2 regions of the Streptomyces sp. NPDC046931 genome follow, and region 1 is predicted to be linked to the other one. Evidence: riboswitches for the same ligand, from Rfam matches in the RefSeq annotation. Region 1 holds a riboswitch; the other holds the start of a gene.
What was found. Region 1 has a riboswitch for glycine ahead of gcvP (aminomethyl-transferring glycine dehydrogenase). Riboswitches for the same ligand answer to the same signal wherever they lie in the genome.

Region 1 (15,621 bases):
GCCACAGTTCACGCCCGAACAGAAAGGGAGAGTTGGCGCCTACGGCGATCTGTGCCGCCGCGACCGCCTGCGCCGCGTTCCAGACGTCGGCGAAGCGGGCCGGAGTCACCTGGAGGTGCAACTGGACGGACGTACAGGCGGCTTCGGGCGCGATCGAACGGGAGGTGCACACAAGCCGCTCCACCCCCTCGATGTCGAGGGTGAAGTCCTCACCGCGGGCGGCCATGATCTGATTGTTGAGCAGGGTGTACCGGTCGACGGCGGAGAGGTTGGAGGAGACCAGGTCATCACGGCCGAGCGTCGGCAGAATGCCGATCATCACGATGCCGGCGTCGACCTCGTTCGCTTTCCGGTGGGCATAGGCCAGCGAGGTGCGCAGCTCTTCGGCAAGCCGGTCGAATACCCTGCCGCCCAGCCGGTGTGGAGCGATGTTGACTTCCAGGTTGAACATGGCGAGTTCTGTTTGGAAATCTCGGCTGGCAATCCTTTCCAGCACTTCCGCATTCATCATTCTCGGCATGCCGTCGGGCCCGGCGAGATTCAATTCGATCTCCAGACCCACAAGGTTCTTCGGACGATCGAACCGCTTCTCCTCCAGCAGTCGCGCAAGTCCCGTCAGGCACTGCCTGAGCTTGTCGCGGTAGCGCTGACGATCGGACAGGTCGAATGGCCCTGCCACGACCTTCTCTCCCATCGGGTACGTCCCTCCTAAGATGGGCAGGCCGGCGTTCCGGCCGCTGCTGTCCCGGGTCACGGTGGATGATGCCCCGGCTACGCGATCGATAACGTCCTCGCGTGCGGCCGCCACCCGCTAGGCTGGGCGGGCAGTATCACCGGGCACATTCCCAGGGCATGTCGCAGTAGGAAGTTTCACTGCGCAACCATGTCGTGAAAAACGCCGACGAGAACCGGCCGACCGCTACGGGCGAGTCATCCGAGGTGGCGACCGGTGGCCTCGCTCCGTATCGGGACGAATACCGCTTATCAGCGACCGGATATCCCCTTGTCGTCATACGTCGGACGACTAGACGAAACATTGCATGAACATGTGTCGTATAAACTTTCCGCACGGGGCAGAGAGAGTTGGTGCGCGCGGTCCTGAGCCCTGTCGTCAAAGCGCCTCCATTCGTCCGGGCACAGTTCCCCCGCTCCTCTGACCCCGAGAGCTGACAGCACTGTCCGCCCGCCTTTCCCGCCCCGCCCCGCCCCCCAGCGCCACCGTGCCTGTCGAATGAGAGGCGACCCACCATGCTGCTGCATGTCCCCCCGGCACCCCCGCCCGCTCTCCGTTCCGTCCTCACGGCACTCGGTTCCCCCACCGCGGTCCAGGAGGCTCGTACCCCGTCCCTGCGAGCCGCCCAGGGCCCGACGACACCCGAACTTCCGCTGCCCGTGCACGTACTGGACCGGATCACCCCCGCGGGCGCGTGGGCGACCCGGCTCGCGGGGTGGCGTTTCCTCGTCCGCTGCGGAGACCGATCCGTCGCCGCCGCCGAGACCATGCTGACCCCTGACGGCTGGGCCTTCTCGCACTTCTTCGAGGGCCCCTACATCGCCGCCACCGAACAGGCCCTGCGCCAGGCGGAGGCGGTGACCCAGCCCTACCAGGCCCGGCTGCTGTCCGTGCCGACGCTGTACATGCTCACCCTGTGGCTGCACGGCGACTGCTCGGCCGACGGCGCGACGGGCTCCCCGGCCCCGACCGATCTCCTGGTTCCGCTCGCCCCGGCCCCGCCCGGCATCGCGGCCCACCGTCCGCACCGCGTCGCCGACCTGCTGCCGGTGCTCACTCTGCGGATGACTCCGGCCCCGCTGCTCGGCTCGCCCGCATAGACACCGACCCGCCCGCCCCCGACTCGTGCCCCGCCGCCGGAAACGGCCGCGGGGCACGTTGCGTGCATGCGCCGACGCACACCACACTCGCGCGGGCTTCGGCTCCCGGGCTCCGCTGCGGCTTCCGGAGCGTCGGCGCCGGGGGCCGGACCTGCCCGACCGGCCCCTCGGCCCCGGACGGGTCTCAGCTTGTCCTGCACGGAGTCCACCAGGGGCCCCCGCGATCGGAAAGCCCGTATGACCACCTCCCGCCGCTCCCGCCGCCCCGGCGGGCGCGCCGCCGCCACCCAGGCTCCCGCCCGCGACCGCTTCGGAGACATCAGGGCCGCCACCCTCGCCCACCTCGAACAGCACGGATGCGGCTACTGCCCCTCCACCTGGCCCGCCGGCGCCTGGCCGACCGTGTCACCCTGCACACCGGCGAGGGCAGCGACATCCTTCCCCCGGTCGCCACAACGAGCGCGGACATCGCCTTCTTCCACGGCTTCGCCCCCACCGCTGCCGCCGTCGGCGCACTGACCGCGACGCTGAGTCCGGGCGGCCTCCTCATCGCCGGCAACATGACCCTCGGCGGCCAGACCGACCGCATCCGCGCCCGGCTCACCTCCTGGCAGCGCACCGAACTCGCGAAACCCTTCTGGCCGTCAAACCGCTCTGAGGCACCCAGGGGCGAGGGCGACGCGCCGGGCGACCCACACGGACTAGCCCCTTCCGGCCATCGGAAACCACCCGAAGGAACGGGGAGTTGGACTGAACCGTCCGCGCGGGTGACGCGTCATGAACCTGTGAGAGCCAGTACAGCGAAATGCCTGCGGACCGACGGCCGTGAGGCAACACTGGGTTCCGGTACGTATCGCCAACGGGGGGCGGCCATGAACGACGCGACGAGCCGCAGGACAGACACGACAGCCATCTCACCCATTACGTCAGAGCGAGAGATCCCATCCACCATGTGCCAGCATCAGCCACCGTGCCCGACCGCCGAATCCGCCGACCGGGAGTCCGCCCGACTCGTGGCGCACCACCCGGAGCAGGGATGGAGTCTGCTGTGCAACGGCGTTCTGCTCTTCGAGGACACCGGTGAGCTTCTGCCCGACGGCCAGATCATCGCCCCGCACCGCCCGCTGGGCACGGACCAGGTGATGACGGCCGCCTGAGCGGCGCACCACGGGGCAGGGAACCGCCCCGTGACACAAGGGGCGGACACCGCCCCGTCATACGAGGGGCCGGCCGGAGACGAACGCTCCGAACCGGCCCCGACGCATGTCCGACGCTGATTACTCCTCGTAAGCGTCCAGCGGCGGGCAGGAGCAGACCAGGTTACGGTCGCCGAAGGCCTGGTCGATGCGGCGCACCGGCGGCCAGTACTTGTCCGCGGCGGACACGCCGGCCGGGAAGACGGCCTCCTCGCGCGTGTACGCGTGCTCCCACGTGCCGCCGAGCGCCGCGGCGGTGTGCGGGGCGCCCCGCAGCGGGTTGTCCTCGGCGGGCCACTGGCCCGAGCCGACCTTCTCGATCTCGGCGCGGATGGCGATCATCGCGTCGCAGAACCGGTCCAGCTCGATGAGGTCCTCGGACTCGGTCGGCTCGATCATCAGCGTGCCGGCGACCGGGAACGACATGGTCGGCGCGTGGAAGCCGTAGTCGATCAGCCTCTTGGCGACGTCGTCGACGCTCACACCCGTCGCCTTGGTCAGCGGGCGCAGGTCGATGATGCACTCGTGCGCGACCAGCCCGCCCGGTCCGGTGTACAGCACGGGGTAGTGCGGCTCGAGGCGCTTGGCGATGTAGTTGGCGGAGAGCACCGCCACCTGCGTCGCCCGCTTGAGGCCCTCGCCGCCCATGAGCCGGACGTACGCCCACGAGATCGGCAGGATGCCCGCCGAGCCCCACGGGGCGGCCGAGATCGGGCCGACGCCCGTCTCCGGACCGGCCGCGGGCTGCAGCGGGTGGTTCGGCAGGTACGGCGCCAGGTGCGCGCGCACCGCGACCGGGCCGACGCCGGGACCGCCGCCGCCGTGCGGGATGCAGAAGGTCTTGTGCAGATTGAGGTGCGAGACGTCGCCGCCGAAGTGGCCGGGCTTGGCGAGGCCGACCAGGGCGTTGAGGTTGGCGCCGTCGACGTACACCTGACCGCCGGCCTCGTGCACGGCGGCGCAGATCTCGGCGACGTGCTCCTCGAACACACCGTGCGTGGACGGGTAGGTGATCATCAGCACCGCGAGCTCGTCGCGGTATTGCTCGATCTTGGCGCGCAGGTCCTCGACGTCGATCTCGCCGTCCTCCGCGGTCTTCACGACGACGACCTTCATACCGGCCATGACGGCGCTGGCGGCGTTGGTGCCGTGCGCGGAGGACGGGATGAGGCACACGGTGCGCCGGTCGTCGCCGTTGGCACGGTGGTAGCCGCGCACCGCGAGGAGACCGGCCAGCTCGCCCTGCGAACCGGCGTTGGGCTGGAGGGACACCTTGTCGTAGCCGGTGACCTCGGCGAGCCGCTGCTCCAGCTCACCGATGAGCGTGAGGTAGCCCTGCGCCTGCTCGGCGGGCGCGAAGGGGTGCAGCTGCCCGAACTCGGACCAGGTGACCGGCTCCATCTCGGTGGTCGCGTTGAGCTTCATGGTGCAGGAGCCCAGCGGGATCATGCCGCGGTCGAGCGCGTAGTCGCGGTCGGCCAGCCTGCGCAGATAGCGCAGCATGGCGGTCTCGGAGCGGTGCTCCTGGAAAACCGGGTGCGTGAGGTAGTCGTCGGTGCGCAGCAGCGCCTGCGGCAGCGCGTCCTCGGTGGTCGCGTCGAGCGCGGCGACATCGCCCTCGACCCCGAACGCGGTCCAGACGGCACCCAGCTGGGCCCGCCCGGTCGTCTCGTCACAGGCGATCGACACATGGTCGGCGTCGACCAGGTGCAGGTTCACGCCCCGCTCACGGGCGGCGGCGACCACCGCGCCGGCCCGGCCCGGCACCCGCGCGGTCAGCGTGTCGAAGTAGGAGCCGTGGACGATCTCGACCCCGCCGGCGGTGAGGCCCGCGGCCAGGATCGCGGCGTAGCGGTGCGTGCGCCACGCGATGGTCCGCAGGCCCTCGGGCCCGTGGTAGACGGCGTACATGCCGGCCATCACCGCGAGCAGCACCTGGGCGGTGCAGATGTTGCTGGTCGCCTTCTCACGGCGGATGTGCTGCTCCCGCGTCTGGAGCGCGAGCCGGTACGCCTTGTGCCCGTCCGCGTCCACGGAGACACCCACCAGACGGCCGGGCAGGCTCCGGGCGAACTTCTCGCCCACCGCCATGTAGCCGGCGTGCGGGCCGCCGAAGCCCATCGGCACGCCGAAACGCTGGGTGGTGCCGACGGCGATGTCGGCGCCCAGCTCACCGGGGGAGGTCAGCAGGGTGAGCGCGAGCAGGTCGGCGGCGACGGTGACGAGCGCGCCCAGCTTGTGGGCCTGCTCGATGACAGGCCGGATGTCGCGTACGGCACCGGAGGCGCCCGGGTACTGGATCAGTACGCCGTTGATCTCCCGCTCGGCGACCTCGGCCGGGATTCCGTCGCTGAGGTCGGCGACGACGACCTCGACGCCGGTGGGCTCCGCACGGGTCTGGATCACGGCGATGGTCTGCGGCAGCGCGTCCGCGTCGACCAGGAAGAGACCCTTCTTGTTCCTTCCCATGCGCCGGGACAGCGCCATCGCCTCGGCGGCGGCCGTGCCCTCGTCGAGCAGCGAGGCACCGGAGGTCGGCAGGCCGGTGAGGTCGGCGACCATGGTCTGGAAGTTGAGCAGCGCCTCGAGCCGGCCCTGCGAGATCTCCGGCTGGTACGGGGTGTAGGCGGTGTACCAGGCCGGGTTCTCCATCACGTTCCGGAGGATCACCGGGGGCGTGAAGGTGCCGTGGTAGCCCAGACCGATCATGGAGTCGAGGACCTGGTTGCGGTCGGCGAGCGAACGCAGCTCGGCCAGCACCTCTGCCTCGGTGCGCGCGCCCGGCAGGTCCAGGGCGTCGGCGTTCTTGATCACATCCGGGACCGCTGCGGCCGTGAGCTCGTCGAGCGAGCCGTAGCCGATGTGCGCGAGCATCTTGGCCCGCGCCTCCTGGTCGGGCCCGATGTGGCGCTGCTCGAAGGGCGTTCCCTGCTCGAGCTCGGAGAGCGGAGTGCGATGGGCGGTCATTGCGGAGGCCTCCTGGTCTGACGCGACCTTCGAGGGGCACCCCGGCGCGGGTACCCCGACGGCCTCCCCCTCTGTCATCTCGACCTGAGAGCTTCACCGGTCCGCGCGAAGGCGTTCCGGTTTTCACCGTCGGTGAGAGCGGGAGCCGTCGGCGCCCGCCCTGCTTTCCAGAGTGACCTCGTCCGTGCGGTACGTGTGCCTGAGAGTTTCCGGGGAGGGTTTGCTCCTTCGGCGCCTTCGGATCCCTCCGAAGGGCTCTCCCGCACGGGGTCAGCAGCCGCTTGCCAGACTACCAGCGGACACAACAAGACAGTCTTCGAGTGGCCGCCGTGCTGAATGTGCTCTTTTGTAGAGCTACGGATGTGTTGCGACCAGTTGGAGGGACCGTGCAGACCGACATCGATCCGCGGAATCTTATCGGCCGCAAGGCGTTCGACCGGAATGGCGTAAAGATCGGCACGATCGACGAGGTCTATCTCGACGACGCGACCGGAGTGCCGGAGTGGGCGGCCATACGGACGGGCCTGTTCAGCAGGGACGCCTTCGTGCCGCTGGAGCCCAGCCGACTCGTCGAGGGCGCGCTCTACGTGCCCTTCGAACGTGCGCTGATCAAGGAGGCGCCCGACTTCGGCGTCGGCCGGCACCTCTCCCCCGAACAGGAGCTGCAGCTCTACCACCACTACGGCCTCGATGTGGCCCCGCCGCCGGCGCCGCCGGACCGCGACTTCGGGCGGCTCGCGGAGTCCGACGGCAGCTGAGCGCGGGACTCCTCCGGCCCGGGCACGCCACGGCCGGGCGGACTCCTCACGCCCCGCGGGCCCCCGGCGTCGACCGCGTCTCGGCGGCCTCGGGTCTTCGTGGCACCAGGGGCAACGGATCCGCCGGCTCCAGCCCGGGGTCGTCGGTACGGAACGTACGCACGCGCCCGGGCCCGGAGTCGGGGGTCTCGAACCGTATGGTCACCCGGCCCAGACCGCTGCCCTGCACCCAGCCGTGCCCGTGGTCGGTGTGCCGCACATCCTGCCCGGCACGCCAGACCGGCTCGGCCGGTACCGCCGGCTCCTCCGCGGAGGGCACGGCGGTGGCCTCCGCCTCCGGCTGCTCCCCGGCCGCCGGCTCCCCCGCGGCCAGATGCGCCTGGGCGAACAGGTCCTCCTGGGTGTAGTCGGCGAGCCCGCTGACGCCGACGCCGAGCAACCGGACCCCGCCGGTGGTGTCCACGGACTCCAGCAGGCGCGCGGCCGCCTCGCGCACCACCGCCGGGTCGTCCGTCGGTCCGCGCAGGGTCTCGGAGCGGGTCAGGGTCGAGAAGTCGTATCTGCGCACCTTCAGCACGATGGTCCTTCCCGAAAGCCCGGCGTCCCGCAGCCGCCGCACACATCGGTCCGCGAGCCGCTGCACCTCCAGGCCGACCCGGACCCGGTCGTGGATGTCGACGTCGTACGTGTCCTCGACCGACACCGACTTGGCCTCCCGCTCCGCCACGACGGGCCGCTCGTCCCTGGCCAGGGCCATCGCGTACAGCGCCTGCCCATGGGCCTTGCCCAGCAGCCTGACGAGTTCGTCCTCCCCCGCCTCGGCGATCTCGTCGACCGTGGTGATCCCGGCCCGCCGCAGATGGTCCCCGGTGGCGGGCCCGACCCCGGGCAGCGTGCGCACCGGCAACGGCCCGAGCAGCGCCCGCTCGGTGCCGGGCCGGATCACCACCAGGCCGTCCGGTTTGGCCTGCTCGGAGGCGATCTTCGCGAGCATCTTGGAGGCGGCCAGTCCCACGGAGCCCGTCAGTCCCGTGACCGACCGGATGTCCGCGCGCAGTCCGACTCCCACAAGGCGCGCCGACTCCTCGTCCCAGGCCACTCCCCCGGCCTCCAGGTCCACGAACGCCTCGTCGAGGCTCAATGGCTCCACCAGCGGCGACAAGGCCCGCAGCAGTCCCATGACCTGTTCGCTGATCTGCCGGTAGAAACCGAAGCGCGGCACCAGATACGCGGCGTTCGGCGCGAGCCTGCGTGCCTGGGCCATCGGCATCGCGGAGTGCACGCCGAAGACACGAGCCTCGTACGACGCCGTCGCCACCACCCCGCGCGGCCCGAGTCCGCCCACGACGACGGCCTTCCCGCGCAGGCTCGGCTTGGCCGCCTGCTCCGCCGAGGCGTAGAAGGCATCCATGTCGAGATGCAGGATCGTGGGCGCGGTTCTCACATTTCCGATGCTGCCCTACGCCACTGACAATGCGGCGGGGCGACCGCGGTGCGTCTCAGACGGCCCGATTGCGGCGTCGCGCCAGCTCGTCCGCCGGATTGTGGCCGACGATCGTCTCGCCGGTGTCGACCCGCTCCCCGTGCAGCTGCGACAGCGCGTTCTCCACGTCCCGCCACACGACGCCCACGGCGATGCCGAAGATGCCCTGTCCGCCCTGGAGCAACTGGTGGACCTCGTCCGGCGAGGTGCACTCGTACACCGTCGCGCCGTCGCTCATGAGCGTCATCCGCTCCAGGTCACGGAAGCCGCGCTCCCGAAGGTGCTGGACGGCGGTGCGGATGTTCTGAAGGGACACACCGGTGTCGAGGAACCGCTTGACGATCTTGAGGACGACGACGTCCCGGAAGCTGTACAGACGCTGAGTCCCCGACCCGTAGGCGGGTCGCACGCTCGGTTCGACGAGACCCGTTCTGGCCCAGTAGTCCAGCTGCCGGTAGGTGATGCCCGCGGCGGCGCACGCCGTGGGGCCTCGATAGCCGATGTCGTTGTGCTCGGAAGCCGCCCCGGCGTCCCCCGGCACGGCCGCGGGCAGCTGGGAGGGGGAGCCGGACGCATGACCATGAGGGGGATACCCCCCGCTGGAACGGAGCCGAGAGCTTGAGGGAGGGTACGGGCCGCTCTCCCCCAGACCGCGTCCGGGGGCACCCCCTGCCGTGCCGCCGCCGCTGCTTCTCACGCCGACCTCCGTCCTTGACCTGCCTTCTCGACGGTAGGCAGTCACCGGGGGTGCGTCAACGATCGCCACACTCGGCACGCCGAGTGATAATCACCCTGCGAGTGGTTTCCCGTGCCCTTCCGCGGGGAAAGGCTAGCCGAATGCCCTGGCCGCGGATCATGAGACGGCGTACGCGCCTTCGACCGGAGCTGCGCGTACTCGGTGTTCCTCGGCGAGCCTGAGCGTCCGGGCGCGGCTCCACGCTTCAGCGCCTGGTATCCCACGCACTCCACGGCCCTCTGCTTCCCGACCACGCTCGCCGCGCACACGCGCAGCCACCCCTCGGCCCACACGCCCCGTCCGACAGGTCCCTAAGGGCCCCGTCACTGGCTGCTCGTACCGAAGTCCTCCGGAGAGATCTGGTCGAGGAACTCGCGGAACTTCTCGACCTCGTCCTCCTGCTCGTCCGGGATCGCGATGCCCGCGTCGTCCAGCACCCCGTCACTGCCGTAGATCGGCGTCCCGGTGCGCAGGGCAAGCGCTATGGCGTCGGACGGGCGGGCGCTCACCTCGACGCCGCTGGCGAAGACCAGCTCCGCGTAGAAGACGCCTTCACGCAGGTCCGTGATGCGTACTTCGGTGAGCTCCTGACCGACGGCCTCCAGCACGTCCTTGAACAGGTCGTGCGTCAGCGGTCTGGCGGGGGCCATGCCCTGCTGGGCGAACGCGATCGCCGTCGCCTCCCCGGGGCCGATCCAGATGGGGAGGTAGCGGTCGCCTCCCACTTCACGCAGGAGCACGATCGGCTGGTTGGAGGGCATCTCGACCCGGACACCTACGACATCGAGCTCGTTCACACAGCAACCCTAGGCCGTGGTCGGGATGTTTGGGTAGTCGGGCACAGAACGGCGGGGCGATCCGCCCTCGGCGAACGCGCCGGTTCAGGACAGCCGCACACCCAGCGCGGACTGCACCAGCGCCGCGTGCAGCTTCACCGCGAGCCCGGCCAGCTCCTTCGTGCGGGCTTCGGCGTGCGCCCTGGTCTGCGGGTTGCGGTGGCGCCGCAGCGGTGCCACCACCTGGTCCACCAGGCCCGCCTCGCGGTCCGCCGCCGCCTTCATCACCCGCAGATGGCGCGGCTCGATCCCATGCCGGCCGAGTTCGGCCAGCAGAGTGGCCACGGTGACGGCCTCTGCGTCGTACAGCCCCTCCATATACGGCGTGACCAGGCCATACGACTCCCACTCCGCGATCTGCTCGGCGCTGATCCCGGCGGCCGCCATCAGCTCCTCGCGGGCGATCCGCGCGGCCGGAGCGGCCTCGGGCTCACTCAGGAGGTCCCCGAGCAGCTCTCCGTCACCGGTGTCACGCGGACGGCCCAAGGACGGCAACCGCACCTCCTCGCCCCGCTCCAGGGCGTCCAGGTGCTCACGGATGACCTTCAGCGGCAGATAGTGGTCCCGCTGCATCCTCAGCACCTGGCCGAGGCGCTCGACGTCCCGTGCGCTGAACTTTCGATACCCCGACGGGGTGCGCTGCGGCTCGATGAGCCCCTCCGACTCCAGGAAACGAATCTTGGAGACGGTGACCTCGGGAAATTCCTCGCGCAGCACGTTCAGCACGGTGCCGATGCTCATCAGCCCGCTGTCCGGGGCGGCGGTGCCGCTGTCGGCACCGCCGCTCGGTGTGTGAAGCATGGGACCTTCCCTGGGAGTCCCCCCGGACGGAGTCGGCGGGAGGGTCAGATGCCCCGCTGGTTGGCGTAGAAGACCAGCCTGTACTTGCCGATCTGCACCTCGTCGCCGTTGTGGAGCAGGACCTGGTCGATGCGCTCACGGTTGACGTACGTGCCGTTGAGGCTGCCGACGTCGGCGACCGTGAACGAACCGTCGGGGCCGCGGCGGAACTCCACATGGCGTCGCGACACCGTCACATCGTCCAGGAAGATGTCGCTCTGCGGATGGCGCCCCGCCGTGGTCAGATCGCTGTCCAGCAGGAAACGGCTGCCCGAGTTGGGGCCGCGGCGCACCACCAGCAGCGCCGAGCCGAACGGCAGCGCGTCGACCGCGGCCTGCGCCTCCGGGGAGAGCGTGGGCAAGACCGTCTGGCCGGTCGCCTCCGCGTCGTACGCCTCCAGACCGGAAATGGAGATCGTGGACGTCGTCTCCGACGCACGCTCCGGAACCGCCCCGGGCCGAAGCGGCGCGCCGCAGTTGGAGCAGAAGCGGCTGTTCTCCGCGTTGCGGTGGCCGCACCTCGTACACACCAGGGCCGACATGTCCCCGAAACCTATGGGGCCGGACGCACCAGGGTCAACAGACGGCGCGCCCTGACCTCCGGAAATGTCACCACCCGGACCAGTGATCTGGTCCCGGAACAGCGGGCGCTGACCCTCCGCGTCTTGCGGCTGTGCGCGATGTCGGGCAGCCGCGCCGCCGCTGCCCTCTCGCGCGCTCTTGCCGAACAACTTCGCAAACAACTTCACGGGCGATTCCCCTTGACCGAAACAGACCCGCCCGTGGGGCAGGACGAACCCTGATTGCATACACCGGCCGATCCGGACATCCTCACAACGTCCGTATCCACCAGACAGTTTCCACCACGCACCACCCATTCGGTGCGCCGACCCCCCGCAACCTGATGCCCTCGTCGGATGGGCCCCATGCACCGCCGGTTCACTGGGAGGACGACCGAGCGTAGTCAGGCTGCTTCGCCGCTCGCAAGGCGTCCACAACGATCTTCGTCGAACGGTCCACGGCGACGGTGGCCTGCTCCTTCTCCAGGGTCTGCACCACACCTCCGGGGATGTTGAGCGCCGGCTCGAGGTCCTGCGGTTTGCCGATGACCTTGAAACGATAGGGCTGGGTGATCTTGTTCCCGTCGACGCTGACGCTCTTCCCGGAATCCGACAGATAGGTGCCGGCGACGACCCTGACCCCGTTGACCTCGATGGCCTCGGCACCGGCCGCGCGCAGCTCCTGGATCGCGTCGAGCAGCATGTCCGCCTGGACCGTTCCCTTCGTGTCCCCGATGGTCATCGTGATGCCGGGTCCCTGCGCCGCCACCGTGCCCGCAAGGATGCCGAGTTGCTTCTCCTTCTCGGCGGTCTGCTTGCGGGCCTCCTCGGCACGGTCCGAGCTGTTCTCCAGCTCGGCCTGCTGATCTTGGAGACCCTGCTTCTCGTCCTGAAGACGCTGGGTGCGGTCGTCCAGTTCATCGAGGATGCGCACAAGATCCTCCTGGCGTGCGCCGCGCAGGGCACTGCTTCCTTCGCTGTTGGAGGCGACCTGGACGGCCAGGCCGAAGCCCAGGCCGAACAGCAGGAGAGCGACGATGAGTTGGGCCCGGCCGACCCGCGGCGGCCACAGCTCCCTCGCCAGACGCTGACGGCCGGTCAGCGCTGCCTCGGAGTCCTCGACCGCTTCGGGTCCCGGCGGAGTCCCGGGAGCCGGGGCGGGGACCTCCTGCGGAAGTTCCCTGCGCAGCCGGTGCTCGGCACCCTGCTCGCGCTCGGGCCGGGGCTCCCGTTCCTGCCCGGGCCCCGGCTCGCGCTCGGGCTCCCGTTCCTGCCCGGGCCCCGGCTCGCGCCCGGAGTGCTGCTCCCGCCCGGGGGTCGCGTCGTCGTTGCTCATCGGCCTCACGCCCGGAACACGTGACGGCGGATCGCCGCGGCGTTGGAGAAGATCCTGATGCCCAGGACGACCACGACACCGGTCGACAGCTGCGCGCCCACCCCCAGCTTGTCGCCGAGGAACACGATCAGCGCCGCCACCACCACGTTCGACAGGAACGACACGACGAAGACCTTGTCGTCGAAGATGCCGTCGAGCATGGCCCGCAGTCCGCCGAACACGGCGTCCAGCGCCGCCACGACGGCGATCGGGAGATAAGGCTCGACGACCGCCGGAACCTCGGGCCGGACCAGCAGGCCCACCACGACTCCGACGACGAGGCCCAGTACGGCGATCACGATGTGCCCTTCCCTGTGCTCTGCTGTGCTGTACGTACGATCACACTTGGTGCGGCGGGCAGCCGGACGTCGGCCTCGGTGGAGATGCCTGTCCGGATCCCGTAGTTCTGCTGGAGCGCATGAAGGTACAGCCCGTCGGCGCTGTTCTGGAACCGGGTGCTCAGCCGTTGCCCGTCCCCCACCGCGAGCACCGTGTACGGCGGCACCAGCGGCCTGTTGTCCACCAGTATCGCGTCGCCCGCGGCCCTGATCGCCGACAGGGCCGTCAGCCGCTGTCCGTTGATCGCGATCGCTTCGGCCCCCGACTCCCACAGCCCGTTGACGACGCGCTGCATGTCGCGGTCGCGTACGCGCCCGGTGTCGGAGAAGCCGGAGGTCTCGCGGGGATTGCCGCCACCGCCCGTGGTGGCTTCCTTCGCGTCGTTCACGACGAGCTTCACTCCGGGGCCGTGGACGGCGACAGCGCCCGACAGGATGCCCACCAGGTCGTCGTCTCCGCCGTCGCTCTTCAGGGCCGCGCGCTGCCGTGCGCTCACGTCGTCGCGCAGCTTGTCGACCGTGGCCTCGAGCTTGTCCGCGGCCGCGGTCTCCCGCTGGATGCGGTCGATGAGTTCCTGACGCTCCTTGGCGACCGTCGGGGCCGCTATGCGGGCCTGTGCGGCGCCCACGGTCACCACGAGGGCGGCCAGCACAAGCCCGGCCGCGAGACCGAGCTTGGCCCGCACAGTCCGGGGCATACCACCGGGGCCGCCGGCCTTCCGGGCGGCGGCCTCGGCGTATCCGTCGTCGAGGCTGTGGTCCATGACGTTGGTGAGCAACGACATGGAGGCGTCCGGACGCGACGGTCGCGTGGTTGTGCTCCGAACGGGGGGCGGCTGCGGCATGCCGCACATCGTCGCACGTCGTGCGCGATACCTCCGAACGGCCCCGCCCGCGTGCCGGACAGGCCCCCTTGGGGACACTTGTCCGGCACACGCGCGTGGTGGGTGTTTTACCGTCCGGCGCTGTCCACGACCGCCGACCACTCGTCCAGCAGTGCCTGCGCGGAAGCGTCGTCGGGGCCCTCGGCCCACAGATGCGTGACGGCCTCGGCGGGGTCGGGCAGCACCAGTACCCACCGCCCGTCCGTCTCCACGACCCGCACGCCGTCGGTCGTGTCGACGAAGCGGTCCCCTGCGGCCTCCACGACCCGGCGCATCACGAGCCCCTTCACGGCCCAGGGAGTCGCGAGATCGCGCTTGAGGACGTGCGCCCGCGGGATCCGCGCGTCGATCTGGCTGAGGGTGAGCTGGGTGCGGGCCACCAGTCCGATGAGCCGCACGAAGGCGGCCGTCCCGTCGAAGACGCTGCTGAACTCGGGCACGATGAAACCGCCGCGCCCGTCTCCGCCGAAGATGGTCGACTCGTCCCGGCCCACGCGTGTGAGGTCGTCGGGCGAGGTGGTCGTCCACTCGACCTGCGTCCCGTGGTACGCCGCCACCTGCTCGGCGATCCTCGTGGTGGTCACCGGCAGCGCCACCCGCCCGCTGCGCCGCTCGGCGGCCACCAGGTCGAGCATCACCAGCAGCGCCCGGTCGTCCTCGACGATCTTCCCCTTCTCGTCCACGAGCGACAGCCGCTCGCCCACGGGGTCGAACCGCACACCGAAGGCCGCACGCGACGACGCCACGATCTCACCGAGTCGCACGAGCCCCGAGCGCCGGGCCTCGGCGGACTCCGTGGGCCGGGACTCGTCGAGACCGGGGTTGATCGTCAGTGAGTCCACACCGAGCTTGCCGAGCAGGCTCGGCAGGACGAGGCCGGCGCTGCCGTTCGAGGCGTCCACGACGACCTTGAGGCCCGACTCGGCGATCCCCGAGGTGTCGACACTCCGCAGCAGCGAGCCGGTGTACGAGTCGAAGACGCTGGACGGGAAGTACAGGTCCCCGATCTCACCGGGGAAGGCTCGCCGGTACTCCTGCCGCGCGAAGACCCGGTCCAGCTTTCGCTGCCCGGCCTGCGACAGGTCGGCGCCCTGTCCGTCGAAGAACATGATGTCGACGGAGTCCGGCACACCGGGGGACGTCCGGATCATGATCCCGCCCGCGCTGCCTCGCGCGGTCTGCTGCCGGGCGACGGGCAGCGGTACGTTCTCCAGGTCGCGTACGTCGATGGCGCTGGCCTGGAGCGCGGAGATGACCGCACGCTTCAGCGCACGCGCGCCGCGGGAGTGGTCGCGGGCCGTGGTGACCGTCGACCCCTTCTTCAGCGTCGTGGCATAGGCGCCGGCCAGCCGAACCGCAAGTTCCGGGGTGATCTCCACGTTGAGGATCCCGGACACGCCACGGGCGCCGAACAGATGCGCCTGGCTCCTCGACTCCCAGATGACCGAGGTGTTGACGAACGCGCCGGCCTCGATGGTCTTGAACGGATAGACCCGGACATTGCCCTGCACGATCGATTCTTCACCGATGAGGCATTCATCGCCGATGACGGCGCCGTCCTCGATCCGGGCCGCCCGCATGATGTCGGTGTTCTTTCCGACCACGCAGCCGCGCAGATTGCTGTGCTGGCCGATGTACACGTTGTCGTGCACGACGGCCTTGTGCAGAAACGCCCCGCTCTTGACGACGACGTTCGAGCCGACGACGGAGTCCTCACGGATTTCTGCGCCGGCCTCGACCTTGGCGTAGTCACCGATGTAGAGGGGGCCGCGCAGCACGGCGTCGGGGTGCACCTCCGCGCCTTCCGCCACCCAT
Region 2 (15,621 bases), on a different contig from region 1:
CCGCCACCCGTCTCATCACTCGCACATCAACTCCCCTTCTGCCGAACCGAGTTGGCGGAAGCCTAGAAGGGGCGGATTACTGCACGGTAGCCCCGGGGGGAACAACGGCCCCGGGGCGGCCCGGGGCCGTGGACGGCACCGCGGCCGTCCGCGTACGGGCCGATGTGTGCACAGCACCTTGCGGGTCGCCGAAGGGCGAGGGGCGCCATGTCTCCCTGAGCCGCCGTCCGGCCAAAGACGCGGCTCCGGGCCTTCGTGGACCGTCGAGGAGTCCGGCCGGCTCATAACCTCCCTGATCAGACCGGGTTTCGAGGTCCGGTGTCGGTCGTCCGGCGCCCACCGGGCAACCTTGGATTTCTGTCTGCTTCCCGGATGGCGGCAACCCGTCGTTCACTGGCCCGTTGTCGTAGGACGGCTTGCTGAGGGCGAAGTTATCGAGACAACTTTTGCTCACCCGGGTATCGCCGTGGCGGCACCCGGGAGCGGAGAGGACCCAACACCGTGCCAGCCCTCTCACAGGCCGCCACGTCCGGGAGCAGCATCGCGATCGCCTCCCCGGCACCCCCGCAGCGCGGCGACAGACCGGCCTTCACCTGGGCGGCGGACGCGCCCGACGCCAGGAACCGGATCGGCGTCTACCCCGCCGACCGGCTGCCCGGCAGCGGCGGCAGCTCCCTGGTGTGGACGTATGTGCCCGGCGCGTCCGGGCAGACCACCCTCGACACCTCCGGCCTGAGCGGCGGCCCGTACATCGCGTATCTGCCAAGGACGGCTACGGCGTCCTCGCCAAGACGGAGCCGTTCGGCTTCTCCGGCGCCCCCGTCGGCGACCCGGTCGAGCTGAGGACCCCCGCCCCGCACGAGGGCGACAGGCTCTCCTTCCACTGGACGAGGGACGCACCCGACGCGAAGAACCGGATCGGTGTGTACGACGGCGACCGGCAGCCGGGCCACGCCTGGCTGGAGCTGGAGCTGCGGAACGCCGGCGGCACCGAGGTGGCGTTCACGATCACGCCGAACGACTTCGCCGGTGAGGAGCGCACCGTGTGGGTCGGCACGGGCGAGCGCACCCGGCTGACCTGGCGCACCGACGAGGGCCGGTACGACGTCACGGTCACCGCCGCCACCGGCACCCGCTGCGCCCAGCGGTACGAGGGCACCGTGCACGCGGCACAGCACCCCACGAGACCGGCCGCGGGCCACTGCCCACGGCCGGTCGGAGCTGCCGGTCGACCGGATCGCCGCGGACCGCAACGGGTCCCCCGAACAGACGCCCCCCGGTCGTTACCGAAGCCATTGAGCCGTTCGAAGGAGTCGAGGCAGCGAGACAGTCAGGAGCGTGACGGACCGTCAGCTGCTTGTTCGCCTGCTCTCAGCGTGGTTCCGAGTGGGGACAGGGCCGACGCCCAGGCCCTTCCCCGGTATCAATGGCCCATACAAGGGAGAGTTACGGATATATCCGCGCTTTGTAACGCGAATCGTTTCCTTGGCCTGGTGTCGCCGTGGGGAGCCACCGTGTGGGGTCTCGGCACCGAGCCGGGAATTTGGGATTGCACGTCCGCCCCGACCGGGGTCGGTGTGCACGAACGTGAGGTGACAGATTCATGTCTGTTTCTCGTACGGCGGTTCGCCTGATCGCCATCTGTGTGGCTTCGGGCGCACTCGTCGGCGCGGCCGCCATGCCGGCCCTGGCCGCCGGAGCCGGCGATGACCGCGACAACAGCAGGGGTCACTCGCTCAGCCACAGGAGCGACCACGACGGTCCCTTCGGCGACCGGGACCGGGGCTGGCACCGGGGCTGGGAGCGGGGCTGGGAGCGTAACAGGGGCTGGCACCGGGGCTGGGAGCGGAACCGGGGCTGGCACCGGGGCCAGGACGGGCGCCACGGCTGGTACGGCGACCGGTACCGGGATCACGACCGCTACTTCGGCCACCACTAGCCTGCCTCGGAGGCCGTGCTGTGATGCGGAGGCCCACACCTGCCGCCCGTCGTCATAGCCGCCACGGCCGCTGTACCCAGCCGGAGGGCCGAAGACCGTTCCTTGCGGTCTTCGGCCCTCCGGCCACGTGTCGCACCGTGCGGTCGTCGCCCGGCCACCGCACCGCCAACGTCCATTCCGCCATGTGGACAGGGAAGGCCCTGACAGCGCCGAAAGAAGTAACGCGCTGGTCAGGGCCTGCTTCCTAGCATTCGATGATGTTCACCGCAAGCCCGCCCCGGGCCGTCTCCTTGTACTTCACGCTCATGTCGGCGCCGGTCTCCTTCATCGTCTTGATGACCTTGTCCAGGGAGACCTTGTGCGAGCCGTCGCCGCGCATCGCCATGCGGGCCGCCGTGACGGCCTTGACCGCCGCCATGCCGTTGCGCTCGATGCACGGGATCTGGACCAGACCGCCGACCGGGTCGCAGGTCAGGCCGAGGTTGTGCTCCATGCCGATCTCGGCCGCGTTCTCCACCTGCTCGGGAGTGCCGCCCAGCACCTCCGCCAGCGCGCCCGCCGCCATCGAGCAGGCCGAGCCGACCTCGCCCTGGCAGCCGACCTCCGCGCCGGAGATGGACGCGTTCTCCTTGAACAGCATGCCGATCGCGCCCGCGGCGAGCAGGAAGCGGACCACCCCGTCCTCGTCCGCGCCGGGCACGAAGTTGATGTAGTAGTGCAGCACCGCCGGGATGATGCCCGCGGCACCGTTCGTCGGGGCCGTGACCACCCGGCCGCCCGCCGCGTTCTCCTCGTTCACCGCCATCGCGTAGAGGGTGATCCACTCCATCGCGTGGGCCAGCGCGTCGCCCTCGGCGCGCAGCTGGCGCGCGGTGACGGCCGCGCGGCGGCGCACCTTGAGGCCGCCCGGCAGGATGCCCTCACGGGACAGGCCGCGTGCCACGCATCCCTGCATGACCCGCCAGATCTCCAGCAGGCCCTCGCGGATCTCCTCCTCCGTCCGCCAGGCCCGCTCGTTCTCCAGCATCAGCGAGGAGATCGACAGACCCGTCTCCTTCGTCAGGCGCAGCAGCTCGTCCCCGGTGCGGAAGGGGTACTTCAGGACCGTGTCGTCGAGCTTGATGCGGTCCGCGCCGACGGCGTCCTCGTCGACGACGAAGCCGCCGCCCACCGAGTAGTAGGTCTTGGTGAGCAGCTCGGCATCCGAGGCGTCGTACGCCCACAGGGTCATGCCGTTCGCGTGGTAGGGGAGCGCCTTGCGGCGGTGCAGCACCAGGTCGTCGTCGAAGGAGAACGCGACCTCGTGCCGGTCGAGCAGCCGGAGACGGCCGGACTCCTTGATGTCCTCCACCCGCTGGTCGGCGCCCTCCACGTCCACCGTGCGCGGCGAGGAGCCCTCCAGCCCGAGCAGGACCGCCTTGGGCGTGCCGTGGCCGTGGCCCGTGGCGCCGAGGGAGCCGTACAGCTCCGCGCGCACGGACGCGACCGATTCCAGCCGGCCCTCGTTTTCCAGGCGGCGGGCGAACATGCGCGCCGCGCGCATCGGGCCGACCGTGTGGGAGCTGGACGGGCCGATGCCGATCGAGAACAGGTCGAAGACCGATATGGCCACGGTGACTCCTCAATTACGGGGTGGTGCAGGGGCCGACCCGGCACCGCGCACACTCCAGTGTGCGCGGTGCCGGCCGGTAGGTGACTTACTTGCCGAGACCCGGGTACAGCGGGTGCTTGTCGGCCAGGGCCTTCACCCGGGCCTTCAGCGCCTCGGCGTCGTACGACGGCTTCAGCGCCTCGGCGATGACGTCCGCGACCTCGGCGAAGTCCTCGGCCGTGAAGCCGCGGGTGGCCAGGGCGGGCGTGCCGATCCGAAGGCCCGAGGTGACCATCGGCGGGCGCGGGTCGTTCGGGATCGCGTTGCGGTTCACCGTGATGCCGACCTCGTGGAGGCGGTCCTCGGCCTGCTGCCCGTCCAGCTCGGAGTCGCGCAGGTCGACCAGGACGAGGTGCACGTCGGTGCCGCCGGACAGGACGTCCACGCCCACGGCCCTGACGTCGTCCTCGACCAGGCGCTCGGCCAGGATGCGGGCGCCCTCCAGCGTCCGCCGCTGCCGCTCCTCGAAGTCCTCGCTCGCCGCGACCTTGAAGGCGACAGCCTTGGCGGCGATCACGTGCTCCAGAGGACCGCCCTGCTGGCCCGGGAAGACCGCGGAGTTGATCTTCTTGGCCAGCTCGGCCGTCGACAGGATCACGCCGCCGCGCGGGCCGCCCAGCGTCTTGTGGGTGGTGGTGGTGACCACATGGGCGTGCGGGACCGGGTTCGGGTGCAGGCCCGCCGCCACCAGACCTGCGAAGTGCGCCATGTCGACCATGAGGTACGCGCCGACCTCGTCCGCGATCCGGCGGAACGCGGCGAAGTCCAGCTGCCGCGGGTAGGCCGACCAGCCCGCGACGATCAGCTTCGGCCGGCTCTCCTTGGCGAGGCGCTCGACCTCGTCCATGTCGACGGTGCCGTCGTCGCCCACGTGGTACGCGACCACGTTGTAGAGCTTGCCGGAGAAGTTGATCTTCATGCCGTGGGTCAGATGGCCGCCGTGCGCCAGGTTCAGACCCATGATCGTGTCGCCGGGCTGGAGCAGCGCGAACATCGCCGCCGCGTTGGCCTGCGCGCCCGAGTGCGGCTGCACATTGGCGTGCTCGGCGCCGAAGAGCGCCTTGACGCGGTCGATGGCGATCTGCTCGACCACGTCGACGTGCTCGCAGCCGCCGTAGTAGCGGCGGCCCGGGTAGCCCTCGGCGTACTTGTTGGTGAGGACCGAGCCCTGGGCCTCCATGACCGCGACCGGGGCGAAGTTCTCCGAGGCGATCATCTCGAGGGTGGACTGCTGGCGGTGCAGCTCGGCGTCGACGGCGGCGGCGACGTCAGGGTCGAGCTCGTGCAGGGGTGTGTTCAGAAGCGACATGGATGCGGTTCCTCAGCTGCCGGAGAACTCGGTGTACTCGTCCGCGGTGAGCAGGTCGGCGGGCTCCTTCGACACGCGCACCCGGAACAGCCAGCCGTCCTCGAACGGGGCGGTGTTCACCAGGGACGGGTCGTTCACCACGTCCTCGTTGACCTCCGTGACCTCGCCGGAGACCGGGGAGTAGAGGTCGCTGACCGACTTGGTCGACTCCAGCTCGCCGCAGGTCTCGCCCGCGCTCACCGTGTCACCGACCTCCGGAAGCTGGACGAACACGACGTCGCCGAGCGCGTTGGCCGCGTGCTCCGTGATGCCGACCGTCGAGACGCCGTCCTCGGCGGCCGACAGCCACTCGTGCTCCTTGCTGTAGCGCAGCTGCTGGGGGTTGCTCATGGCCTGAATTCTCCTGTACGCGGGGGAGTGATGGTGAAGGGGGGAGTGCTGAGGACGCGCGTGAGCAGGGCGGACGGGTGCGGTGTCCGTCCGGCCCGGGCCCAGTGTCTACTTCTGGCGCTTGTAGAACGGCAGCGCCACGACCGCGTACGGCTCATGGCTGCCCCGGATGTCCACCGCGACCCCGGCCGTGCCGGGCGCGGAGTGCGCGGCGTCGACGTACGCCATCGCGATCGGCCTGCCCAGCGTGGGCGAGGGAGCGCCGGAGGTGACCTCGCCGATCACCTCGCCGCCGGCGACGACGGCGTACCCGGCCCTCGGCACACGCCGGCCCTCGGCCACCAGCCCGACCAGGACGCGCGGCGGGTTCTGCGCCGCGCGCTCGGCGGCCTCGAGGAGCGCGGTGCGCCCCACGAAGTCGCCCTCCTTCTCGAACTTCACGACCCGGCCGAGCCCGGCGTCGAAGGGGGTCAGCGAGGTGGTCAGCTCGTGCCCGTACAGCGGCATGCCCGCCTCCAGGCGGAGCGTGTCCCGGCAGGACAGGCCGCAGGGGATCAGGCCGGCCGGCGTGCCCGCCTCGGTCAGCGCCTGCCACAGCTTCTCGGCGCGCTCGGGGGCGACGAACAGCTCGAAGCCGTCCTCGCCGGTGTAGCCGGTGCGGGCGATGAGGGCCGGGACGCCGGCGACCGTGCCGGGCAGGCCCGCGTAGTACTTCAGGCCGTCCAGGTCGGCGTCGGTCAGGGACTTCAGGATGCGGGGGGACTCGGGGCCCTGGACGGCGATCAGCGCGTAGGCGTCCCGGTCGTCGCGCACCTCGGCGTCGAAGCCGGCGGAACGCTCCACGAGCGCGTCGAGCACCACCTGGGCGTTGGAGGCGTTGGCGACGACCATGTACTCCCGCTCACCGAGCCGGTACACGATCAGGTCGTCGAGGATGCCGCCGTCCGCCTGGCAGATCATGGTGTAGCGGGCGCGGCCGACGCCGACGGAGCCGATGTTGCCGACCAGGGCATGGTCGAGCAGCCGGGCCGCCTCGGGGCCGGTCACCGTGATCTCGCCCATGTGCGAGAGGTCGAAGAGGCCCGCCCTGGTCCGGACGGCGACATGCTCGTCGCGCTCGGAGCCGTACCGCAGGGGCATGTCCCAGCCGGCGAAGTCGGTCATCGTGGCGCCGAGCGAACGATGCAGGGCATCGAGCGCGGTACGGCGCAGGGGGCTGCTGCTCATCGGTTGTGCTCCCAGGGCGATGGGGTCCCCCGCGCGAACGTGGGGGAGGGGCGAGGTCGTTCCTCCCCATCTGTCATCGGAACCTGAGAGGTTCGCCATGACCCCGCCGGGCGGGTCGTCACGGCTTGCACCTTGGGTGGAGCCACCTGAAGCGGCCCGCTTTCCAGATGTGCCTCGCCCGCGCGGTATCGGGGCCTGAGAGATTCAAGGGAGGGACTTGCTCCTTCGGCGCCCGGGCGGTCGTACGGCAGAGGTACGGGCCCGGGACTCTCCCGCGCGGATTCAAGCGGCCGGTATGCAGTTGGCGGGCACATCATTGCATGCCTCGTCCGATCGTGGCAGGGCCGCATCTGTAACCGGCCTGTGGCGCTACGACGACGGAATCACGAGACACCGCGCATTACCTTCTCTTTACACTCGACGGGCACGGGACTTCCTGACCCCCAGGGGAGGACGATCACGGTGAACAGGACGACGGCTTACGCGACGACGTCGGGCATCGCGGTGCCCGGGCAGCCGGGATCCCCGGCCCGTCAGGCCCACCGGCCGGCGCGGGCGGTCAGGGTCCGCGACCTGCGCGACCGCGCGGGCCGTGGCCCCCAGGGCCTCACCTTCGGCCCGAGCGACGTCGTCGTGATCACGGGTCTGCCCGGCAGCGGCAAGTCCACTCTCATGCGCCGTGCCGTGCGGGGCGTGCGGATCGACTCCCAGGACGTCCGCGACCGCTGGGACGCGCGCCTTTCCCGCTTCCTGCCGTACGCGGTCTACCGCCCCCTCGTCCGCCTCGCCCACTACGCCGGCCTGCGCCGCGCCCTGCGGGCCGGCACCGGTGTCGTCGTCCACGACTGCGGTGCGCAGACCTGGGTGCGTGCCTGGCTGGCCCGGTCGGCCCGCCGCCGCGGGGGCACGCTCCACCTGCTCGTGCTCGACGTCACCGCCGACACCGCCCTGGCGGGCCAGCGCGAGCGCGGCCGGGGCGTCTCGCGGTACGCGTTCCTCAAGCACCGCCGAGCCACCCGGCGCCTGCTGGGCTCCGTCGAGCAGGGCACGGTCCCGGACGGCTGCGGCTCGGTGATCCTCCTGGACCGGGAAGCGGCGGACGTCCTGGGGCGCATCGACTTCGAGGACTGAGCCGTATCGGCTTAGGGTGCCGGGCCGTATCCATTCGGGCGCGGGGCCGTATCCATTCGGCTGCGGGGCCGTATCCACTCGGGTGCGGGACTACGTGGCCTCTGCGGGCCGAGCCCGTCCACATCGGGGGCGGGCCGCCCCGGCTTCAGGGGGCCGGGTCGAATCGGCGTCGCGGGCCGAGCCGAGTCGGTTTCGGGAGGCCGGGGCGTTTCGACGTCGCGGGCCGAGGCGCGTCGGTCTCGTGGGCCGTATCGATTTCGGGGGCGGCTGCGGGGTGGGGCCGACCGGCGGCCCCGGCGCCCGATAGCCTTTCCGGTCTCAGCAGTGGTTCCTCAGCAGGCGGTAGCAGATGGACTTCCCGGCGGATCTTCCCGCGGACTTCCCCGCACAGGCACACCCCCACCCGCACGGCGGATGGCCGGGCAACGAGCTGGAGGAGGTGCTCTCCGCCTCGCTCGGCATCCCCTCGGCCGGCGGCCGGATCGTCGAGGTCCTCGGCCGCAGCTTCCTGTGGGTGCCGCTGCCGAGCGGCGGCGGCCCGCACAGCGGCCCGCTCGACCTGCCCACGACGGAGATCGAGGGGCAGGCGTACGTGCCGGTGTTCAGCTCGGAGGAGCAGTTCCGCCAGGTCGTCGGCAACCACATGTCGTACACGATCGCGCCCGCCGTCGAATTCGCCCGCGGGCTGCCCCCGCAGGTCGGCATCGCGGTCAACCTGGGCGGCGTGGTCGGGGTGCCGCTGCCGCCGGACGCGGTGGCCGAGCTGTGCCGCGCCGGGCGTACCCCTCTGGACGGCCCGGTGAGCGGCGGGCGTGTCCGGCTCTTCGAGCCCGACTGGCAGGACGACCCGGTGGACTTCCTCGCCGCCGCGTCGGCCGAGTTCGCGGCGACCGGGGTGGTGCTCACCGCACGGCGCTGCCTGGCCGCGATCGAGACCGCCGACCCGGTGATGTTCATCGGCGTCGAACTCTCCTCCTGGGACGCCGACATACGTGCGCTCCCGCTCGACGCGCTCGGCCGGGCGCTCGGCAAGGTACCGGTGGCGACGCCCGTGAACATGGTGTTCCTGGATGTCGCCCAGGACCCGGTCGGGGAGTGGCTGCGAGAGCGGGTGCGGCCCTTCTACCAGCACGGTTACTGAGCCTTCGCCGGCCCGGTCACCGAGCCGCCCGCGGACGCGGCGCGCGGTGCCCGGGGATGCGGGGTGGTGCGCGCCGAGGTGCTGTCAGTATGGCGCCTTAACCTGGTTTCATGGCCGGGACGGAACAAGCCCGCTTCCGGCCGGAGGCCCGGCCCGCGCCGCGGCCGTACACGGTGGGATGCGGTGTCCTGCGGACAGGGGAGAATGGCTCGGTCGGAGTGACGCGGCTGAAAACCGTGCACACCGCACCGAAGAGCCTCCGTCGGGGTTGTCAGGTTTGTGGTGAAGGGGCGGTAGAGGGTGAGCGCGTCGGGCACGGCCGCGGCCGGACAGGTCGAGCAGATGCTGCGCCAGGTGACGCCCGGGCGTTACGACGCCTACGAGGCGCTGCTGGGCGTACTCGCGACCCCGTCGTCCGGCCAGGTCTGGATGCTGCTCTGGCACGGCCAGGCCGGATCGCCCGACGCCCAGTACGGCAACATGGAGGTGAACGGCTACGGCTACGCGCCCTGCGTCACCTCCGCCCAGGAACTCTCGGCCAGCGGCTGGAACCGCTCCTACGAGGTGGTCGACGGCCTCGACGTGGCCCGCACCCTCTACCCGGACCACTACGGCCTCTGGCTGAATCCGCACGCGCCGGGCGGCGGCGTAGGCATCCCCTGGCTGGACCTGCGCCGTATCGCGGCCGGTCTCGAGCGCCAGCCCGCCGGCCCGCTCCGGCTCGGTGAACCGGCCATCGAGATCCCGCAGTTCTACGCCCTCCTCACGCAGAACGCGCACCGCACTCCCGCGGTGCGCTCGCTGCGCCGCGCCTGGGTGCAGCCTGCCCTCGGCGCGCCCTATCTGGCGATCGGCCTGGACGTCTACGACACCTCGCCGCCCGCCGTCGACTCGGTGCGCGCGATGATGCAGCAGTCCGTCGCGGCGGTCCCGGAGGGACTGCCCGTGTCGACCGTCGCGATGTCCGACGAGCACGACCCGGTCGCGATGTGGCTCCGCGCCCATGCCCGCCCGTTCTACGACCGCGAGGCCCATGCGCCCCCGGTCCAGGCCCCGGCGGGCGGCGGATACGGCTACCCGCCGGTGCGCGGCGCGTACTGATGTCCGGCCGCGCGGTGGTGACCCTCCGTGCGGTGTCCGGCTTTCGGTCACCTCCGCCACCGAGAGCCCCTCTTCGCGCGTAGATGAGCGTGGATAGTCCAGTTAACGTGCGAAGTGCCCTGATTGGCGGGTGTCCGCACCCCGTTACCCACCGTCCGGATAACGGAACCCCTCTACCCGTATCACGTTTACGCATCCTTTCACCCTCAAGTCTGGCAACTGATCGCCGAAGCGTTGAAGACTCCCGCTTCAAGGGGTTCGACCCCTGTGTACGACGGACTGATCATGCCGCCACCGCGGCAAGTGCGCGCCGGTCACCGCCGGTTGAGAGGGGTCCCTGCCAGATGACGGCACCATTGCACGAGCCGACCGCGGAAGCGGCGCCGAGTGCTGCCGAGGAAGCGGCCGTAGTCAGCGCTGACGCGAAGGCTGTACAGGGGCGTTCCCTGGGCCGGATCGCCTGGGAGCGCCTCAAGCGGGACAAGCTGGCCCTGACGGGCGGCGTCGTCGTGCTTGTCCTCATCGTGATCGCGCTGCTCGCGCCCGTCATCACGAACCTCGTCGGACAGGACCCGGACGCCTACCACGAGAACCTGATCGACCCGCTGTTCGGCACACCCACGGGTTCGCTGGGTGGAATCAGCGGCGACCACCTGCTGGGCATCGAGCCGGTCAACGGCCGCGACATCTTCGCCCGCATCCTCTACGGCGCCCAGATCTCGCTCCTGGTCGGCTTCCTCTCGGCGGTCGTCGCCGTCATCCTCGGTACCGTCCTGGGTATCCTGGCCGGCTTCTTCGGCGGCTGGGTCGACTCCGCCATCAGCCGGGTCATGGACGGACTGCTCGCCTTCCCGCAGCTGCTGTTCATCATCGCCCTGGTCTCGGTCATGCCGAACGAGATGCTGGGACTGAGCGGCACGGGCGTCCGAGTGTTCGTGATGATCCTGGTCATCGGCTTCTTCGGCTGGCCCTACATCGGACGTGTGGTGCGCGGCCAGACGCTCTCGCTGCGTGAGCGCGAGTACGTGGAGGCGGCCCGCTCGCTGGGTGCAGGACGCTTCTACATCCTCTTCAAGGAACTGCTGCCCAACCTCGTCGCGCCGATCATCGTGTACACGACGATGATGATCCCCACCAACATCCTCACCGAGGCGGCGCTCAGCTTCCTGGGCGTGGGCGTCAAGCCGCCCACGGCCTCCTGGGGGCAGATGCTCTCGAACGCGATCGACTACTACGACTCGGACCCGATGTACATGGTGGTCCCGGGCGTGGCGATCTTCATCACCGTTCTTGCCTTCAATCTCTTCGGCGACGGCGTGCGCGACGCGCTGGACCCGAAGGGCTCCCGCTGAACTGCCGTACCCCAAGCGACCCGTGGCACTACACACGGGGTCTCTCATCTAACCCGGAGGATCCGAGATCGTGACTACCCAACGCACCTCAGGGCGGCGCAAGCAGGCCATGGCCGCTGCCGCCGTGGTCGCCGCGCTGCTGACCACGGCGGCGTGCGGCGGCGGCAAGGACAGCGACGGTTCGAAGAACGGTGCGGCCGGCTTCGACGCGGCGAACAACAAGGTCGCCCAGGCCTCGCTGGCCAAGAAGGGCGGCACGCTGAGGTTCGGCGGCGCCCAGGACGCCGACTCGTGGGACACCACCCGCGGCTACTACGGCTTCGCGTGGAACTTCATGCGCTACTACAGCCGTCAGCTCGTCACGAACAAGACGGAGCCGGGCAAGGAAGGCGCCAAGCTCACCCCGGACCTCGCCACCGGGCTCGCCAAGGTCAGCGACGGCGGCAAGACGTACACGTACACGCTGCGCGACGGGATCACCTGGGAGGACGGCAAGCCGATCACCTCCAAGGACATCAAGTACGGCATCGAGCGTGTCTGGGCGCAGGACGTGCTGTCCGGCGGTCCCACCTACCTCAAGGACTTCCTGGACCCCGACGGCAAGTACCAGGGCCCGTACAAGGACAAGGCCGCGGACCACCTCGGTCTCAAGGCGATCGACACGCCCGACGACAAGACGATCGTCTTCCACCTGCCCAAGGCGAACGCGGACTTCGAGGAAGTGCTCGCGCTGACCTCGGCGTCCCCGGTCCGCCAGGACCAGGACACCAAGTCCAAGTACTCCCTGCACCCGTTCTCCTCGGGACCGTACAAGTTCGAGTCGTACAACCCGGGCAAGGACCTGACGCTGGTCCGCAACACCAACTGGAAGCAGTCCTCGGACCCGGTCCGCAAGGCGTACCCGGACAAGATCACGATCAAGTTCTTCTCGAACGCCAACGACCTCGACCAGCGCCTGATCAACGGCGACATCGACCTGGACATCAACCAGACGGGCATGTCGCCGCAGGGCCGCACCGCCGCCCTGAAGCAGCACAAGGCGAACCTGGACAACCCGGTCTCCGGCTACATCCGCTACGCGGCCTTCCCGCAGAGCGTGAAGCCGTTCGACAACATCCACTGCCGCAACGCCGTCATCTACGGCGCCGACCACGTGTCGCTGCAGACCGCGCGCGGTGGCCCGGTCGCCGGTGGTGACATCGGCACCAACATGCTGCCGCCGTCCGTCCCGGGCTCCGAGGGCCAGAAGTACGACCCGTTCGAGCTGGCCGGCGCCAACAAGACCGGCAATGCCGCCAAGGCCAAGGAAGAGCTGAAGGCCTGCGGCCAGCCGAACGGCTTCAAGACCACCATCGCCGTCCGCAACAACAAGCCGGTCGAGGTGGCCACCGCCCAGTCCCTGCAGGCGTCGCTGAAGAAGGTCGGCATCACCGCCGACATCGACCAGTACGACGGCTCGCAGACCACCGGCATCATCGGCAGCCCCTCGAACGTGAAGAAGAAGGGCTACGGCGTCATCATCATGGGCTGGGGTCCGGACTTCCCGACCGTCCAGGGCTTCGGTCTGCCGCTGTGGGACAGCAAGTACATCCTGCAGAGCGGTAACAACAACTACGCCCTGATCAAGGACAAGGCGATCGACGGGCTGTTCAACGACTACGTCAACACGCTCGACGAGGCGAAGAAGACGCAGATCGCCACGCAGATCAACCACAAGGTGATGGAGGGCGGTTACTACCTGCCCTTCGTCTTCGAGAAGTTCATCAACTGGCGCGGGGACCGACTGGCGAACGTGTACACGACCGACGCGTACAGCGGTCAGTACGACTTCGTCAACCTGGGCCTGAAGTCCGCGAAGTAACCCCGGCACACCCGCCGCACGGCACGAAAGGCAGGTGAAGGCCGGCGCGGCGGGGCCGCGGGCCACCGGACAACCTCCGGTGCCCGCGGTCCCGCGGCGGGCCGTAAGCTGTGCTCGCTTACCTCATCAGGCGGCTGTTCGCCGCCGTAGTGATGCTGATGGTCATCATCCTGGTGGTCTTCAGCATCTTCTTCCTCGTCCCCAAGTGGGCGGGCGTCGACATCGCCACGAGCTTCGTGGGCAAGCAGGCCGACCCCGCCGCCGTCCAGGCGGTGCGGGAGAAGCTGGGCCTCGGTGACCCGATCTACATCCAGGTCTGGGATTTCTTCAAGGGCATCTTCGCCGGCCGCACCTACGCGGCGGGTGGCGACGTCACCCACTGCGCCGCGCCGTGCTTCGGCTACTCCTTCCGCAGTGAACAGGCCGTCTGGCCGGTGCTGACCGACCGCTTCCCGGTGACCCTGGGTCTCGCGCTCGGTGCCGCGGTGCTGTGGCTGGTCTTCGGTGTCGCAGCGGGTGTCCTCTCCGCGCTCAAGCGCGGCAGCCTCTGGGACCGCAGCGCGATGGTCGTCGCCCTCGCGGGCGTCTCCCTCCCGATCTACTTCACCGGTCTGCTCTCCTTGGCGATCTTCGCCTTCGGTCTGAAGTGGATCGACGCGCAGTACGTGCCCCTCGGTCAGAGCTTCACCGGCTGGCTCGGCGGCATGATCCTGCCGTGGGTCACCCTCGCCTTCCTCTACGCGGCGATGTACGCGCGGATCACCCGGGCCACCATGCTGGAGGTCCTCGGCGAGGACTACATCCGCACCGCCCGCGCCAAGGGCCTGCGCGAGCAGACCGTCATCGGCAAGCACGCCATGCGCTCCACGATGACGCCCATCCTGACGATGCTCGGTATGGACCTCGGCGCCCTCATCGGCGGCGCGATCCTGACCGAGACCACCTTCAGCCTGCCCGGCCTCGGCCAGGCCGTGCTCAACGCCATCAGGAACCAGGACCTGCCCATCATCCTGGGCGTCACCCTGATCACCTCCCTCGCGGTGCTGCTCGCCAACCTCGTGGTGGACGTCCTGTACGCCGTGATCGACCCCCGAGTGAGGCTCGCATGACCGAACTCAGCAAGAGCGGAGCGGCCGTGGGGGAGCCCACCACCGCCTCCCCTGCTCCGAACGCCTTCCTGGAAGTGCGCGACCTGAAGGTGCACTTCCCGACCGACGACGGCCTGGTGAAGTCCGTCGACGGGCTCAGCTTCCAGCTGGAGAAGGGCAAGACCCTCGGCATCGTGGGCGAGTCCGGCTCCGGCAAGTCCGTGACCTCGCTCGGCATCCTGGGCCTGCACACCGCGGGCCAGTACGGCAAGCGCAAGGCGCAGATCTCCGGCGAGATCTGGCTGAACGGCACCGAGTTGCTGTCCGCCGATCCCGACCACGTGCGCAGGCTGCGTGGCCGCGACATGGCGATGATCTTCCAGGACCCGTTGTCCGCGCTGCACCCGTACTACACGATCGGCCAGCAGATCGTGGAGGCGTACCGCATCCACCACAACGTCGACAAGAAGACCGCACGCAAGCGCGCGATCGAGATGCTCGACCGGGTGGGCATCCCGCAGCCGGACAAGCGGGTGGACAGCTACCCGCACGAGTTCTCCGGCGGTATGCGGCAGCGCGCCATGATCGCGATGGCGCTCGTCAACAACCCCGAGCTGCTCATCGCGGACGAGCCGACGACCGCCCTCGACGTGACCGTCCAGGCGCAGATCCTCGACCTGATCCGCGATCTCCAGAAGGAGTTCGGCTCCGCGGTCATCGTCATCACCCACGACCTGGGCGTCGTCGCCGAGCTGGCCGACGACATCCTGGTGATGTACGGCGGCCGCTGCGTCGAGCGGGGCCCGGCCGAGAAGGTGTTCTACGAGCCCCGGCACCCCTACACCTGGGGCCTGCTCGGCTCGATGCCGCGCCTGGACCGCGAGCAGCAGGAGCGCCTGATCCCGGTCAAGGGCTCCCCGCCCTCCCTCATCAATGTCCCGTCCGGCTGCGCCTTCAACCCGCGCTGCCCGTACGCCGACGTCCCGAAGGACAACGTGACCCGCACGGTCCGGCCGGAGCTGACCGAGGTCGGCAGCCGGCACTGGGCCGCCTGCCATATGACGCAGGAGCAGCGGGAGCGGATCTGGACCGAAGAGATTGCGCCGAAGCTGTGAGTGAGAACGCAGAGGACAAGGCAGTGAGCATCCCTGCCCAGAGCGACGGCGCGGAGGCGAAGAGCTCCGGTACGGCCACCCTCACCAAGGACGCCGCGCCGGGCGAGACCCTGCTGAAGGTCACGGGGCTGCAGAAGCACTTCCCCATCCGCAAGGGCCTTCTCCAGCGTCAGGTCGGCGCGGTGCGCGCGGTCGACGGTATCGACTTCGAGGTCAAGTCCGGTGAGACCCTGGGCGTCGTGGGCGAGTCGGGATGCGGCAAGTCGACGATGGGCCGGCTGATCACCCGGCTGCTGGAACCGACCGCCGGCACCAT

Region 2: another riboswitch for glycine. It lies ahead of gcvT (glycine cleavage system aminomethyltransferase GcvT); the one in region 1 lies ahead of gcvP (aminomethyl-transferring glycine dehydrogenase).

What each region holds. Positions count from the first base shown of each region.
Region 1 is NZ_JBEYWX010000015.1:1,872-17,492, reverse strand. It holds gene ABZ876_RS24280 (glutamate-cysteine ligase family protein) at 1-694, opposite strand, end outside; gene ABZ876_RS24275 (hypothetical protein) at 1,249-1,833, shown strand; gene ABZ876_RS24270 (DUF5999 family protein) at 2,784-2,990, shown strand; gene gcvP (aminomethyl-transferring glycine dehydrogenase) at 3,111-5,996, opposite strand; glycine riboswitch at 6,174-6,269, opposite strand; gene ABZ876_RS24260 (PRC-barrel domain-containing protein) at 6,383-6,754, shown strand; gene ABZ876_RS24255 (DNA polymerase IV) at 6,801-8,198, opposite strand; gene ABZ876_RS24250 (MerR family transcriptional regulator) at 8,254-8,934, opposite strand; gene ABZ876_RS24245 (bifunctional nuclease family protein) at 9,297-9,770, opposite strand; gene ABZ876_RS24240 (MerR family transcriptional regulator) at 9,855-10,610, opposite strand; gene ABZ876_RS24235 (FHA domain-containing protein) at 10,655-11,527, opposite strand; gene ABZ876_RS24230 (DUF881 domain-containing protein) at 11,589-12,545, opposite strand; gene ABZ876_RS24225 (small basic family protein) at 12,551-12,883, opposite strand; gene ABZ876_RS24220 (DUF881 domain-containing protein) at 12,880-13,776, opposite strand; gene ABZ876_RS24215 (mannose-1-phosphate guanyltransferase) at 13,875-15,621, opposite strand, start outside.
Region 2 is NZ_JBEYWX010000011.1:177,227-192,847, reverse strand. It holds gene ABZ876_RS21155 (phosphatidylinositol-specific phospholipase C domain-containing protein) at 1-16, opposite strand, end outside; gene ABZ876_RS21150 (hypothetical protein) at 502-843, shown strand; gene ABZ876_RS21145 (phospholipase domain-containing protein) at 924-1,634, shown strand; gene ABZ876_RS21140 (hypothetical protein) at 1,604-1,939, shown strand; gene ABZ876_RS21135 (L-serine ammonia-lyase) at 2,184-3,551, opposite strand; gene glyA (serine hydroxymethyltransferase) at 3,637-4,899, opposite strand; gene gcvH (glycine cleavage system protein GcvH) at 4,912-5,289, opposite strand; gene gcvT (glycine cleavage system aminomethyltransferase GcvT) at 5,398-6,516, opposite strand; glycine riboswitch at 6,690-6,801, opposite strand; gene ABZ876_RS21115 (AAA family ATPase) at 6,973-7,647, shown strand; gene ABZ876_RS21110 (enhanced serine sensitivity protein SseB) at 7,997-8,788, shown strand; gene ABZ876_RS21105 (enhanced serine sensitivity protein SseB C-terminal domain-containing protein) at 9,089-9,889, shown strand; gene ABZ876_RS21100 (ABC transporter permease) at 10,234-11,241, shown strand; gene ABZ876_RS21095 (ABC transporter substrate-binding protein) at 11,312-13,102, shown strand; gene ABZ876_RS21090 (ABC transporter permease) at 13,213-14,211, shown strand; gene ABZ876_RS21085 (ABC transporter ATP-binding protein) at 14,208-15,305, shown strand; gene ABZ876_RS21080 (dipeptide ABC transporter ATP-binding protein) at 15,329-15,621, shown strand, end outside.